Regions from separate parts of the Paenibacillus sp. SER-28 genome, predicted to be linked through region 1. Evidence: riboswitches for the same ligand, from Rfam matches in the RefSeq annotation. Region 1 holds a riboswitch; each other region holds the start of a gene.

The links. A riboswitch is a leader RNA that binds a small molecule or an ion and turns the genes downstream of it on or off. The one in region 1 is predicted to bind cobalamin.
Region 2: it holds a riboswitch for cobalamin, as region 1 does, so the genes downstream of both, ACUYLD_RS01785 (ABC transporter substrate-binding protein) here and cobJ (precorrin-3B C(17)-methyltransferase) in region 1, are expected to answer to the same signal.
Region 3: it holds a riboswitch for cobalamin, as region 1 does, so the genes downstream of both, ACUYLD_RS13305 (ABC transporter substrate-binding protein) here and cobJ (precorrin-3B C(17)-methyltransferase) in region 1, are expected to answer to the same signal.

The regions. Positions count from the first base shown of each region.
Region 1 covers NZ_JBRECM010000005.1:272,508-277,770, reverse strand. Annotated here, with positions in the region: gene ACUYLD_RS15395 (GerAB/ArcD/ProY family transporter) at 1-329, shown strand, start outside; gene ACUYLD_RS15390 (uroporphyrinogen-III synthase) at 431-1,282, shown strand; gene ACUYLD_RS15385 (LOG family protein) at 1,632-2,186, shown strand; cobalamin riboswitch at 2,244-2,429, shown strand; gene cobJ (precorrin-3B C(17)-methyltransferase) at 2,740-4,539, shown strand; gene ACUYLD_RS15375 (sirohydrochlorin chelatase) at 4,632-5,263, shown strand, end outside.
Region 2 covers NZ_JBRECM010000001.1:378,137-383,399, reverse strand. Annotated here, with positions in the region: gene ACUYLD_RS01795 (ABC transporter ATP-binding protein) at 1-93, opposite strand, end outside; gene ACUYLD_RS01790 (FecCD family ABC transporter permease) at 90-1,136, opposite strand; gene ACUYLD_RS01785 (ABC transporter substrate-binding protein) at 1,133-2,140, opposite strand; cobalamin riboswitch at 2,349-2,542, opposite strand; gene ACUYLD_RS01780 (histidine phosphatase family protein) at 2,665-3,423, opposite strand; gene cbiB (adenosylcobinamide-phosphate synthase CbiB) at 3,468-4,439, opposite strand; gene cobD (threonine-phosphate decarboxylase CobD) at 4,429-5,263, opposite strand, start outside.
Region 3 covers NZ_JBRECM010000004.1:179,371-184,633, forward strand. Annotated here, with positions in the region: gene nikC (nickel transporter permease) at 1-180, opposite strand, end outside; gene nikB (nickel ABC transporter permease) at 195-1,124, opposite strand; gene ACUYLD_RS13305 (ABC transporter substrate-binding protein) at 1,140-2,720, opposite strand; cobalamin riboswitch at 2,938-3,141, opposite strand; gene ACUYLD_RS13310 (hypothetical protein) at 3,506-3,697, shown strand; gene ACUYLD_RS13315 (hypothetical protein) at 4,364-5,047, shown strand.

The DNA.
Region 1 (5,263 bases):
TTGGGGTTGATCTGTACGTTACCAGTTTGGCGGTAAAGCGGATGTTTGCCCAAGCCTGGGGGAGCCTGATGGTTTGGCCCGTAGGTTTGTTAGGCTATGTCTGTTCGTTTATGCTGTTCTCCAACATTGTGCAAATTTATGAGTTCAGCCGGGAGTGGACCGCGGTGATGATCATTTTTTTTGTTATCATGCCTTTGTTGCTATGGATGTTGCTCCGACCCAAACCTAAAGGGAATGGCGGAGATGATAGGGCATCTAACGGAGAGCGGGATAGCAGTAGTCAGAAAGAAAGCCAGCATGAAGGCAGACCAGAACACGGTCACTTATAAGATTACTGTATTCATCGGAAAAGTAATTCTTATTTGTCTTTTACCCCTCTGATTGTATACTTGGTAGAAAGAAATACGACTTCTACAAGGGAGGCAACAGAATGGCACAACGCATGGCAGGTAAGAGAGTCGCTCTTGCGGGTCCCCGTAAAGCAGAAGAAATGGCGCTGCTAGTTGTGAAGATGGGGGGTGAGCCAGTACAGCGCCCGGCCCAAGGTACCGTTTTTCTGGATGATATCGAGCTGCGCAACGCTGTTGTATCGTGGGTGAAGCACCCTCCGGACTGGTACATCTTCACGACAGGTATGGGGCTGGATGCCCTGTTCGATATGGCAGAGGATATGGGCGTGGCTGAGCAGATTATGGAGCTGCTACAATCTTCCAACATTGCAGCGCGGGGCTACAAGACGGTCAATGGACTCAAAAAGCGTGGCTTTACGCCAGCAGTACGAGACGAGGACGGAAGTTTGATCGGATTGACAGGAGCTTTCGCCCCATACGATCTGAAGGGGAAAGAAGTATTGTTGCAACTGCATGGCGATCCAGCCCCACGGTTGGTAAAGTGGCTGGACGAGCAGGGGGCAGTGACCCGCCAGGTACTTCCTTATAAGCATATTCCACCTGAGGAAGCAAAATTGCAGGCGTTACTGGAGGATGTTATCCATCGTAATGTTGATGCTGTTACGTTCACGAGTGGTCCGCAAATTCGATTTTTAGCCCAATATGCGAGAGAGCAAAATCGAATCGAGGATTTACTGGAAGCTTTCCGTGAGGATGTGATTGCTGTATCAGTAGGGAAGGTGACTGCACAGTCCATTGTGGAAGAAGGGATTGATCGAGTCGTGTTTCCAACCGAAGAGCGCATGGGCGCGATGATGGTGGAGCTGGGCAAATATTTTGAGCATAACGATTCGGTGCATGGCTGTGGTCTGAAGATCGTGAATGGTCATTGAAATGAGATGAAAATGAGATAGAAATGAGATAGAAATTATAAATATAGTATGCTAAAAATGAACTTATATTTTTGGATAAAGCGTAAAATAAAGATAAGGGCCTGCGAGGTCTTTATCTTTTTTTATTGGACATGCATCGACAAAGATTTTTGTTATAGCGAAAATATTTAGCTAATATAATGAATAAGTTTCGATGCATGATACTTGAGCATTTTGCATAAATCCCAAGAGCGTTTTCAAATAAGCAATATATAGATCGAAACGCTTTAGTTCGTCTATATATTGTACTTATGAGCGTTGGGAATCGAATTATGCTAAATGCTGACTTAGGACAGGAGCTGAGACGTTAATGAATTCTATTTGTGTATTTGCCGGGTCCAGACCTGGACATTCATCGGTATATGTTGAAGCGGCAGGCAAGCTGGGAGAAGCCATGGCTCGCCATCATATCCGTCTGATCTACGGTGGCTCCAGTAGGGGGCTGATGGGAAAAGTGGCGGATGGCATGCTGGCGGGTAACGGTCAGGTCACTGGCATTATGCCCACCCTGTTATTTGATGCAGAGATCATTCATCGGGGAGTTACCGAATTTATTGAGGTAGCAAGCATGCATGAGCGTAAAGCGGCAATGAGCGAGATGGCCGATGCGTTTATTGCCCTTCCAGGTGGCTTGGGAACCTTTGAGGAGCTATTCGAGGTATTGTGCTGGGCGCAAATCGGCATTCATCGCAAGCCGATTGGGCTGCTGAATGTGAATGGATATTTTGAGCCGTTAGTAGAAATGGTGCGTCATAGCGTGCAAGAAGGGTTTACCGGGGCTGAGCATCCAGCGTTATTAAGTATCTCTGCGGACCCGGACGAATTGCTACATATGTTAAAAAATAAAGCAGAGAACTTGAAATAAAGCGTTTTTCGTGCTTGCACAACTGATTGAGGCAAGGTTATGATAAGACCCATAATCAAATAGCGGACAGACAAGGTGCCTTTGCGGTTGAGCAAAGGGTAACAGGGAATCGGGTGCAAATCCCGAGCGGTCCCGCCACTGTAAGGAAGAGGATTTTTTTAACTGGTCACTCGTGAAAAACGGGGAAGACGAAAGAATCTGTTGATGCCAAGCCAGGAGACCTACCTTGATCTGTATGCACCGTTAACCTTCGCGGAGAGGATGGGTGTACGAAATCAGGAAATCAGGCACACGTTGCTTTTTCCATGTTGGTTAGAGGTTTGCGTGGATATGAACGTGCAGCAGCGTTTGAAGCGTAAACAGACAGGTGGAAAACAACGGCAGGCTGGAGGAAGACAAATAGTGTCTTCTTACGCTGTTTTTTCGTCTGATGAGAGATACGTACATAGAAACCCCATCCGGGCAGGATGGGGTTTTTTGAGTTACAGGATGTGCATAAATCATTGAAATAGATAGGATAGCTACCCTGAAAAGGATGAATAGGAGGAGCACGATGAGCCCATTAGGAAAATTGCTGGTGATTGGATTTGGACCAGGAGATATGGAACATATCACAAAACGGGCGCTGGATGCGCTGGCCGAAAGTGAGGTCATTATCGGCTACAATACCTACGTTGATTTGATCCGTCCGTTGTTGAACGGACAGGAGATTGTACGCACAGGGATGACAGAGGAAGTGAGCCGTGCGCAGGAGGCGGTTCGCCAAGCAGAGATGGGCAAGAAGGTAGCTGTCATTTCCAGTGGAGATGCAGGAGTCTATGGTATGGCAGGGCTGGTGTACGAAGTGCTGATGCAAAAAGGCTGGCGACGCGAGGACGGGGTTGAGGTAGAAGTCGTACCGGGGATCTCGGCTATTCAGTCCTGTGCTTCACTGTTGGGGGCGCCAGTTATGCATGATGCTTGCACGATCAGTCTGAGTGATCATCTGACCCCATGGGAAACGATTGTGAAGCGTGTAGAAGCAGCGGCTTCGGCCGATTTTGTGATTGCATTATACAACCCGCGCAGTGGTCGGCGTACACGCCAGATTGTGGAGACGCAGTCCATTTTGCTGCGTTACCGCGATCCGCAAACTCCAGTTGGGTTGGTGAAAAGTGCTTATCGTGAACGTCAGCAAGTTATTGTAACGACGCTGGAAGATATGCTGAATCATGACATCGGGATGCTGACGACTGTAATCATCGGCAATTCCTCGACAACGGTGTATGACGGCTTGATCGTGACTCCGCGCGGATATCAGCGCAAATACACGCTGGATGCGACCGAGCAAGCGCTCAAGCCGCATCAGCGTCTCCGCACGGAAGCGGAGCCGTGGTCGCTGGGCGCACAAGAGGCTGCACCGCAGGCAGGCGCAGCCCCGACTACGCCCGCTGGACCCTCCGCGAGCGGCGCTGCGGTTGCGACGCAGGCACGCCCGCAAGCGATGGCTGCCGTGCAGGCAACGACCGCTGTGCAAACCGGCGCAGCAACCCCGGCATCGCTGGCGGCAGAGGCACTAAGCCGCCTCGCTGTTGGCGGCAAGCTGCCTGGCGCAGCCAACGCTCGCTGGAGCGGGCAAGCGCCTACCGCCGAGAGCACCGCCGGAACGGCAGCGGTGGCCGGAGCGGGGGCCCCGGCCGGGATGGCGACAGGCGGCTTTGGCAAGCCTGCGCTATTTGAGGTGGGCGTTTCCCCGGGGGTGGGAAACAAGAAGTTCACCGCTCGCCAGATGGCGCTGCTCGCCGAGGTAGCGGGTGATGATGGCGAACTGGAATACACGCCAGATCATCAGATTGTGCTGCGCGTGCCGTGTGCAGACCCCGAGGAACTGGTTGGACGGCTGCGGGATGAACGATTCATTGTCATGCCGATTGGCGATGTGTTTAAGGTAAAGGCGTGCGACTTCTGCAATATGGAGAAGGATGACGCTGTGCCTGTGGCTGAGCATCTACAGGTTGTACTTGGCGGATTACAGGCACCCAAGGAAACGAGCATTGCTTTGAACGGATGCGGTATGGCCTGCTATGGAGCGGTGCTGGAGGATATCGGCATCGTCTATCGCAAGGGAGGATACGACCTCTTCCTTGGTGGCAAAAAATTCGGTCGCAATGCTCATGCCGCTCAGCCCGTAGCGGAAGGGATTCCGGGTGATCAAATTACTGACATTGTGGAGAACGTCATCGCTGAATATAAGGAAAAAGGGCATCCGAATGAGCGTTTTCATAAATTTTTTAAACGTGTAGGTGTCGTTGCGGGTTTCCGGCATGAAGATGCACCAGCAACGGTAGAAGTGAATGCGGTTTGTGGTGATTAATGGACTGAAGGCCTGATGAACTGGATACAAGCATATATATAAAATAGGGCGTCATGCAGGCTATCCCTATTAAAGAGGAGGAAAAAACAGCAGTGGATGCAATATTGTTAGTTGGACATGGAAGTCGGGACCCGGAGGGGAACCAGGAACTGCTGGAATTTGCACAGGCAGTGGCAGACCGGGTACCGGATATGTGCGTGGAAACCTGTTTCTTGGAGTTGGCACGTCCCAGCATTGCTGATGGGATGCAAACATGTGTGGAGAAAGGTGCGACGCGTGTCGTTCTCATTCCGATTATCTTGTTCGCAGCGGTACATGCCAAAATTGATATTCCGATGGCTATTGATCGGGCAAAAGCAAAATATCCGCAGGTGGAATTTGTATATGGACGCCCGATTGGCGTTCACGAGAAAATCGTCAGCATTCTGCAAAGCCGCTTGAAAGAGGCCCGTCCGGTTGCAGTTCCAGCGGGAATGAATAGCGCTGTAGAGGCATTTGCCGAGGTATCCGACGAAGAAACGGCGGTACTTGTGTTAGGACGCGGAAGTAGCGATCCAGATGCGAACAGTGACTTTTTCAAAATCACCCGTATGCTGTGGGAGCAGCTTTCTTATACGTGGGTAGAGAGCAGCTTTATCGGTGTGACGCAGCCTTCTTTTCCCGATGGATTGGAGCGTTGTGTACGACTGGGGGCCAAAAAGATTATCGTGCTTCCCTATTTTCT
Region 2 (5,263 bases), on a different contig from region 1:
CTTTAACGCATGGAATTCTCCATAGGCACGTGTCAGACCCGCTACCTCTAATGCCCGATCACGCACTTTCTGTGATTCACTTTGTTCTGTCACAGCAGTTCCCCCCTGCGCAGCTTCTTGTTCCGATACAGGAGATATGCGAAGAACGGTGCCCCAACAAAGGCCGTCATCACGCCCAGAGGAATTTCCGTGGGGGATAACAACGTGCGAGCCGCCGTATCCGCCCAAGCCATAAAAATGGCTCCACCGAGCGCAGATAATGGAACAATCATCCGGTAATCAGGACCTGTCACCAGACGAATGATATGCGGTACAACAAGTCCCACAAAGCCAATCACTCCACATACCGAGACAGCGGCAGCTGTCAGCAGCGTGGAAATGATCAGGACAGATAGCTTCGTCGCATCTACATGAACTCCCATGTGAGCCGCCTGACGTTCACCCAAAGCCAAAATATTCAGCACACGTGCCCGGTTCCATAGAAATACCAGTCCTATGACCACATAAGGTAAAAGGATTCCTGTATATGACCAACCGCGCAGACTAAGACTTCCCATCGTCCAGTACAATATTTCATTGACCGTCTCCTTCGACATGGCTGTCAGAAAGGAAACAACTGCTCCTAGAAAGGATTGCATCACCACACCCGACAAAATGAGACTTTGTGTCGGAATTTTTCCACCTTCCCGTGCCAACGTTAGCACCATCCACAGCGTCAGCATTCCGGTCGTAAATGCCACTAGCGGCAGCGTCCATATGCCAACAAATGAAAATTGAAGGCCCCAATAGATCAGTACTGCCGCTCCTACCGAAGCCCCCGAGGATACCCCCAGTGTATACGGATCAGCCAAAGGATTACGCAGCACACCCTGAAATCCGGCTCCCGCCAGCGCCAGCGCTGCTCCTACCAACATTCCCAGTAACACTCGTGGCAATCTGACCTTCAAAATAATCTGCTCTGAGGATGTATTCCAATCCGGTGTAAACGTATCGCCTAACCACGGAAGGTGGTTAACCAGAATGCCCGTGATCTGGCTGACCGGAAGCTTGGCCGAGCCGATGCCAAGACAGAGCAGCAGCGTCAGCAACAGCAGGACAAGACCTGTCCCTCCAAAGCCGATCAGTTTACGGTTCATTTGAAAATTTCAGGATACACGCCCTTGGCCACTTCCTTGAGACCTTCCGTTACGCGTGGACCCGGACGACTGATCAAATTATCATCCACGGCAAACACCCGGTTATGGCGAACAGCCGATATTTGATCCCATCCACTGCGAGCTTTAATGATTTCGCCGAGCGTCTGGCCAGTTTTGTCGTCCTTGACACTTTTGCTGTACAAAATCACGTCAGGGTTCGCAGCAATAATATTTTCTTCACTAATTTGGTACCACCCCTTCTGCGTGGCACCTACATTTTCGCCGCCCGCCAACGTAATCAGCTCGTCCATAAACTCGCCTTTACCAACTGTCCAGCCTGGTGAAAACTCGACGTATACCCGCAGCTTCTGCCCTTTACCGATATTTTTAACTCCTTCTTTCACTTCCGCTACATCTGCCCTCATCTTGTCAGTCACCGCTCTCGCATCTTTCTGATGATCGGTGATTTTTCCATACAATTCGATGTTAGCTATGACATCTTCAACTGTCTTCGGTTCCGTTTTAAAAATCATAATTCCCATGTCGCGCAGCTTGGTCGTAGCCTGTTCACTAAGTGATATCCCTGCAAAAACGACTTCCGGGTTAGCAGCAATGATCGCCTCTTCGTTCGGTTTCATAATACCGCCCACTTTAGGCTTTTTCGTAGCTGCTGCCGGGTAATCAGAGTAGTCGGAGACGCCAACTATTTCCTTATCCAGCCCGATGGCGAACAGCGCCTCGGTTTCTGCCGGGGAGACGGAAACGATTTTATCCGGCGCTTTTTTGAATGTAAATTCCTGTCCTGTTGCATCCTTAACTGTGAGTGGGTAAACTGTTTTGCCCGGAGGCTCTTGTGCGGTTACGGTCTTTCCTGGCTGCTGTGCAGAAGTCTGATTCTCTTTATTTTCAGCATTTTTTCCATTAGAGCCACATGCACTCAGCACAACTGCCAAAATCGGAACCAATAGACCTGTTGTCCAAACCTTTATTTTTTTTCCTGCCATGATTTGCACCCCTTCATAAAAAAATCGTTAAGAGCGTTACTTGAGCATCATCAGATATCTTCTAAATCCAGCCTTCTTTTCCTATCAAAAAAACCCCGCATCCTCATATTAGGACACAGGGGTCACGTTAGCGCAGATTGTGCGCAGGCGGCAGCTTCTTTCCGCACGGACAGTCACTGCGAACACGTCATCCTTTCCTCGAAGGATTATGGTGACAGGCGGACGGGCAGGTATCCTGACTTATGGTAAGATGCATGTCCTGAAATTCCTTCATATGCTTAGTAGCACATAAAGCAGGACTAACCGGCATGTTTCCATTTACAGTGGCGGGACCGCGCCGGACTTACACCGACTTCCCTTTTAACAGCGCAGGCAAGGGAAACCATAGTTTCATCACACTGCGCCGACCTCGTCTGCTGGATATTTGATGTAGTGGTAGTCAAGCCGTTCTTTTACTTGATGATTATAGGTTAAAATGAGGCGGCTTACAACCCAAACAGCCTCTTTACCCGCTGGTGTCTAACCTAATGAGGGAGCATTTCCGCTATGTAATTGTGCGGTCCTGCCAGCCTCAATTGAATCCTAAATGCTTCTCCCGGCTTCGGATTCAGACTCCAAAAATCATGGCCCGGTATCAGCATGCAAGCTAACTGACGAATTACGCCACCATGCGTAACGACCAAAACAGAGGGCGGCGCAGCAGTCAAATCCATGGGTTGAACTTCCATAGCAACACGCCATTCATACAGAGAGTCAAGAAATTTCCGCAAACGATTCACAAAATCTGTCCAAGACTCTCCTCCAGGAGGGGTTATCCGTTGCGGCTCATCAATCCAAGCGCGATACAACGACACATCCTTGAGCATGTCATACGTTTTTCCATCCCACTCGCCAAAATGAAGCTCTCGCAGACGTGGTTCCATCATAGGAGACATAGTAGATAGGGAACCTCCAGACGTCAATTCTGACTCCGGCACAATGATCTGCAAGGTCTGGCGACATCGCCTTAAATCGCTGCAATAGATTCGAGCAAAGGACTGCCCCTGCAATTCTTCTTGCAAAGGCTTTAATTCCTGTTCTGCTCCTGGTAGCAAACCTAAGTCGGAGTGTCCCATATATCGACGTTCCTTATTCCATAAGGTTGTGCCGTGACGAACTAACACGAGTTCCATGTCCCAATGCAGATCTTCTTTAGCATCATATGGCACCTTATCCTCCTGTGAGTTCGGACTTTGTACGTATTCTACCGTCCTTTTTGCTGCTATATCTTGCTTCAAGATCATGTCACTTCCTGCTCGATCATTATTCAGTGTGTCACGCCTCACCCTCACCGCACCCATCCCAAGGCAAAACAACCTGCGGCTCCTAACAAACACAATCCTACGAACATACTGGACACGGCGAACATCAGCTGGATTGTATGCCGTATATCTTTCGACTCTAGCGGTCGTATCCAATCGCCCATGTATGCACGAAAAGAGCGTACGCCATGATACACATTATAGCCTCCAAGACGAATCCCCAGTGCTCCAGCAACAGCTGATTCCGGGAAGCCACTGTTCGGGCTTGGGTGCAGACGAGCGTCTCGCTTGACTGTGCGCCAGCTTCTCGCAGCATCTCGCTTGTACATCCACGCCGCTACGACAAGCATTGCCGCTGTCAGGCGTGCCGGAATGTAGTTAGCCACATCATCTAGACGTGCTGAAGCCCAGCCTAAATGCAGATACTTTTCATTTTTATAGCCAACCATGGAATCGAGCGTATTCACAGCACGATAAGCCAGCGCCAAGGGTGCTCCTCCGATCAGGGCATAAAAAAGCGGGGAAATAATCGCGTCCACGATATTTTCAGCGACCGTTTCAACCGTACCACGTACAATCTCAGGCTCATCAAGCTGTTGCGTATCCCGCCCGACAATCATGCCCAGCTCCCGCCGTGCCGCTGCCAGATCATCCGCCTGCAACGCTCGGTATACGGCCATTCCTGCATCCTTTAGTCCTTTGGAAGCAATCGTGGTCGCAATCAGCACCATTTCTGCGCCGACAGACAACCACGGATGAATCCAGGCAAGCAAGTGCAACAGCGCCCAGGCGAGCGCAAAGGAGCCTCCCGCCACAATGAGCGGAAGCAGTATACCCGCACGTTTCAGCCCCCGATCACTGCGGACCTGGCGACGAATCGCTTTTTCCAATGCTGAAATGGCATGTCCCATCCCGATGACTGGATGCGGCAACCACCTCGGATCACCGATCAGCCTGTCCAAAAGGTAGGCTGCCAGGATAATCAAGCTAACTGTCACGCCGCTGCTCCTCCTCCAGCACTTCACCCAATACAGACAGCAGCCTGTCGTTGGCTTCTGCATCCTTGACCGCAATGCGAAAATGGCTCGTCGTCAGTCCCGGATACATAGCACAGCTACGTATAAGAATTCCGCGTTGTCCAAGCGCCTGCTGAATAGCCGATGCGCTCCACGTACCCGGCGCCCTTGCCAGCACGTAATTGGCTTCACCGGGAACGACACCGCAGCCCCATTCCGCCAAGGCGGTCAACAGGCGGTTGCGCTCCGCAGCAATCAGCTCCTGTGTTTGGCGCTCATATGCTTGCCCACTTCTCAAACACGCCTCCCCAGCCAGCAACGCCAATCCATTCACACTCCAGGTCACCTGTTTGGCCGTCATTCGCCGGATATAGTCCGGATGAGCAATCGCATAGCCCAATCGCAAGCCAGGAATGGCATAAAATTTGGTCATTGACCGGATCAAAATCACATGAGGATAGCGATCCAGCACAGGCAGCAGTGAGATTCGCCGTTCCAGCGGAATAAAATCAATGAATGCTTCATCCACCACCAGCACGGTACCCGTTGTGCCAGCCGCCTCTGCCAGCTCGCACAGCTCCTGCTCACTATATTGTACGCCATTTGGATTATTCGGCTGTCCGAGGAACAAAACATCTACCTGCTCCATGAGCTGAAGGATGTCCTCCACGTCCGCCTTCCATTGAAGCGAGGCCTTCCCATACACCCGGTTGACCTCGGCTCCGAATTTGCCAGCCAGCTCGGCATATTCCGAAAAACACGGCTCCACTGTACCCACACGCTTAGGAGCTAGTCCCAATAGTAGG
Region 3 (5,263 bases), on a different contig from region 1:
CAGATGATCCGTACCGAAAGGATATTTCCGACTGGGAGGTGCCAGACGGTTCAAAAGATCCACTTGAAGAGGATCATGAGGAGCGACCCATGGAGCCAATAACCCAAGCAGCACGATCAGGCCAAACAGTACGCCTCCTGCCAGCAAGCTCCCTTGAAAGGAAAGCCGTATCTTTTTCATTTTCAGCTTCCCCCTTAACGCAAACGCAGCCTCGGATCTATCGCCGTCTGGACCACATCCACCAAACACTGAACTCCTACAATTAAAAATACGGCAAAAATAACATACCCCTGAATCACCGGATAATCTCGCTGTGTAATCGCATCTATAAAATAGTTGCCCAACCCCGGCCATGAAAAAATGGTCTCGACGATGACATTACCTGCCAGCATAAATGATAGATTGGTACCTAGCAGTGTAATTATAGGCAGAACCGCATGCTTAAATATCTCAAAAAACAGGATATGCATACGGGAAAAGCCTCGAGCCTTCGCTGCTTTCACAAAATTCCGGTCACCCAGCTCTAGCATTTGAGCGCGCAGTACACGGGCTTGCACAGCTCCCAAACCTGCGCCAAGAGTCAGCGCTGGGAGCACTAGATGTGTCCAATCCTCCCTTCCCATGGATGGGAGCCAGCCCAAGCGAACGGAGAACAGATAGATCAACAGAAACCCAAGCCAAAAAGAGGGGATCGACGATCCCAGCAGGGCGAACAGCCTGCCCAGACGATCCAATGGGCCGCTAATTTTTAACGAGGCAGCCAGCCCCAACCCCAGCGTAAGCACCGTCATGACGGCAAAGCCCGCAGCAGCTAGTTCCACAGTAGCAGGCAGTCTGTTCCACAGTTCGGCTAGCACGGATTCCTTGGATACATACGAGGTGCCCCAATGCCCTGTGAACACATCCCGCAGCCAGTTCACATATTGAATATGAAGCGGTTCGTTTAAGCCCAGTTCCTGCCGTAGCGTCGTCAACGCCTCCTCGGAGGCAGGGACATTATGCGCGGTGAGCAAAATGGTAGCAGGGTCTCCAGGAGCCAGCCGCATCAGTACAAAAGTCAGCGTGGATACAACGAATACAATGATGAGCAGCTGCGCCACACGTTCCAGTATAAAACGAATCATAGGATACGCCGCTCGTTATTCCGCAATATCGGATTGCGCTGTAATGTAGTAATACTCGATCGGATGGGGTGTAAAACCCTCTACCCCTTTTTTCACACCAAACACATTGTCAGGATGCACAATGAACGACTGTGGCAAATCCGTATCGATGATATCCAGCGCTTGTAGTGTCACAGCATTACGCTGCGCTGTATCCTTCGCCAGCTTCAAGCTGTTAAGAATACTCTCTAGCGGTTTGGAACTATAACGGCTTACATTGGCTTCGCTTTTCGAAGAATAAAACATGTCCATAAAATATTGTGGCTCTCCTGTATGAGCAGTAAGCATACTGTACATAGCAAAATCCCAATCGTTTTTGGTCAACGCCTCGTCGATATTTTCCACCTTGCGAATCTTGACCTGGATTCCCTCTTTCAGCAATTGGCTTTGGATGACCTCAGCCATAACAGAGAGCTCCGGACGCTGAGGAAAAGTCAGCAGCGTAACCTCGAACGGCTTGCCTTGCTTAGTCCATGTCCCTTGGGCGTCCTTCTGCCAGCCATCCTTCGTTAACAGCTGATCCGCCGTTCCGTCCAGCGCTTTACGCTCAACTTTACCGAAGGGAAGAATGCTCGGGAACGGACTGCTTGCTTCCGTACCGAAGCCCCTCATGACGGCGCTCACAATCGATGTGCGTGGAATCAGGCTGTCTACCACCTTACGGTTCGCCGCATCCTTGAATACTGGGGATTCCATATTGTACACGAGCATATGGGTGCGCAAGGAGGGAGCCGACAGCACTTGTAGCCTGTCGTTCTTTTTCAGTACCTCTGCGTTATCAACCGGAATATCCGTCGCTACGTCCACCTCGCCGGATTGCAGCGCCATCAGGCGCGAATTCCCGTCCGTAATGAACCTCATTGTCGCCTCAGCCAAACGGGCCTTCTCGCCCCAGTATCCGTCATAACGCTCTACGACCAAGGATTGGTCCTTGCTGAACGCTTTAATTTTAAAGGCGCCTGTCATCGCTGGGTAACTCTGCTCATCTTTCATCGATGCCACATCCAGTACAATCGTCGATGGATCAGCTAGATTGGACACCAACGCCGCATTCGGCTGGTTTGTCGTAATCTTTAAGGCCAGCGGGCCGCTTACATCAATGGACTTCACATTCAGTAAATCCTTCGCCAGATGGCTTTTCTCGATAGAGCGTAGCAAAGATGCTTTTACACTTGCTGCATCCATACTTTTTCCATTATGAAAAGTGACTTTATCCTGCAAGCTGAACGTCCAAACTGTAGGACTATCCTGCTTCCACTCCTTTGCCAGCCAAGCCACAGGCTCCAGCTTTTCATTCAAACGTACCAGTGTCTCACCTACACCGGATCGCATCACATCCCAGCTATTATCTCCGTGCGGGTCAACACCTGACGGTTTCCATGTATACGCCATTACCAGCTTTTTACCTGTCGCTGTTTGTTGTACTGACGCGTTCTCATCTTTGCCGGAGCTATTCGACGTCTTATTGCTAGTACATCCCGAAAGAGCCATAACTGCCAGTAACAGCATCACCCCTGTACATATCAACCATGAGCGCCTGCTACGATTGCTAATCATTCGATGAATCCCCCTCTATCTTGTAAAATCATATAAACCTAACGCAAAACGCGAAAAAAGCATTCCGGACCACTTGATCAGCAGTCAGAAATGCTTTCATTATAAAATGTCAAAACACACCTCGAAACCAACTCCAAAAACATAGAAGGGATCAGATCGGTTTCAGACATTCCGTATGCAGCACGCCTAACCACCTCCCCAGCATCCCGTGGGTCTGACAGTGATGTCAAAACAGGCAGGTCTCCTGACTCCAAGCGTATCTTTCAGGCCTTCCCGGTTCTTCACAGTTCCAGTGGCTGTTCTGAAAGCTCCAGCAGTATCCTGCTGATGCCTGTATACAGTGGCGGGCCCGTGTCGGAATCAACCGAACTTCCCTTTTAAGTGAACACGCTCAACAACTATCCACATGGTCTCAACAAAACCCCGTACATAGAGTCGTCCGGCTCACACCTGTTTTCTTCCTTTATTTCTTTCCATTACGATCTTATTTTGTTGTCACAGGCTTGTCAATAAATGCTGTATAATAATTTAAATTTGAACAATATAGTGAGAATGAAGGCAATGGCTATTCATTGCGTGCACGAAATGACGGTCATTCCGTCTCCCTCATGCTGTCCCGAAAACTGTACCAGACTACTTAATGAATCTAAAAGAGAAGCATAAACGAAAATTTAGCAGCGAGATTGCAGATCAATTGTACAAGCTATTAAAAAAGATACATTATTCCAAAGGCCTGAAAAAGCAGTTGGTTATTTCTTCTCCAAAAAATTGAGGAAGAAAAAGATTTGAAAAGCGACAAAACCAAAGAGTTGATCGGAAAATTAGTGAGCAAACCTTGTGGAATTTCTATTATAAGGATAACAGCATGGGGAGCAGCTACCAAACAAAAGAACTATATTGTTGATTCTTCTCAGACAGCCTTTGAGACAAATTTAACTATTAGAGAATTTACCCGTAAACATTCCTTAGTGAGTTAGAGAATGAGTTTGAAAAGCCTCCGGTGATTAGCCGGGGGCTTAATTTGTTAACTGACCATTTCCTGACAAGCCATGTCAGCGTGCCGTTTAGGTGCCTAGCAGTCCAGTTATTTTTTAGCTAGTAAGTGAGCGAAGCGAGGGATCTTGCAGGTCGTTCACAGCGTCGTACTGTAAACCAGGACGACGCGACGGCTTGCTTTAACGCTCGAAAAGTTGCGGAGCTAAAGAGTTTTGTACGAACAACCAAACGGGGAGGCACTTGCTATTAAACCGTCAGTTAATAAAAGGACCGTTGCGATCAATACGGCTCTCTTCTATCTTATTTTAAATTTTATCCATTAAATAAAATTATTTACAAACATAAAATTTACAGGTAATATTTACTTATTCCTTCTTATGGATAAAAAAACAATTGTATACACGACTCCAGAGAGGAGACTTAGTAGAAATGAGGTTGATAATGTTCTGAAAATAAAAGTAGATGCGGACACTGTGTAAAGTTGCAATGAGCCGTTAAGCGAAGAAGTTGTCGTCGTTGGTCCTTGAATAAAGGAATAATATATTCCTACCAAAAAACCGTAAGACAAATACTTAAACAGATTTTTTTCAAATTTACTCATTTCTTAGCCCCCAATAATATTTTTCGAAGAGGAGAATTTTAATACTATGAAACCATTCAAAGTCATGACTAAAACAGCAATAATTGCAGCATTGACAGCAATATTATTACCATATGGAGCCATTGCTTCTGCAAATGATGCGCCGAATCCATTGTCATCGACGATACAATCAGAAGCCGGAAAATGGGAACCGACAGATGAAATAAAGGCCAAGGAAGGACAAGTCTACAAATATATCGATCCTAGTAGTGTTAACGATGATGTTTATTACTATTATGTCAATTACGACAATTTAAATCAAGAAAAAGGTAATAATGATAGAATTAGTACCCAATCCATTGGGGTGACTCCTATTGTTAAAACCCATGAAAATCTAGGTTATTGGGTTGATACAAACAATGCAATTCGTGTAAGTACATATACTGGGCCTGCTGCTGCAAAAATTGCAGTGAAAACTAATATTAAAGTGAAAGCGGAAGGAGCAATAACAGGTGGCGTTAAAGCTATAGAAGGCACATTGGGTTTTGGTATAGAAGCTGATATTGGCCTAGATGATGAATATTCAATCAATGTTCCTAAAGGAGAAAGATGGGTCATTAGTGCTTTTCCACGATATGAAAAACATAGATTAGGAATGTATTGGCCAGCTCCATTCATAGGTGATCCTTTCATAGGTTATGTGAGAGTAGACAAGCCTGTGGGAATTGCTTTCAGAGTAGAAAAGCACTAATCATATCAAATAAATTGAAATAAAAAGAGAGGCCGTTGCAACCAACACGGCTTTTTTTTTATAGCGGAAAGTAGCGGGACTCTCGCGAGTCTACTCAGTTACTTTGGACTGGAGCTGTGGCGTCCGAACGATCTATTGCGTTCAAAGGACTCTATATCATACCTAGACAGGGTTACACGAAAGAATGTCGAATAGAGCGGGCAAGTAAAAGAATGA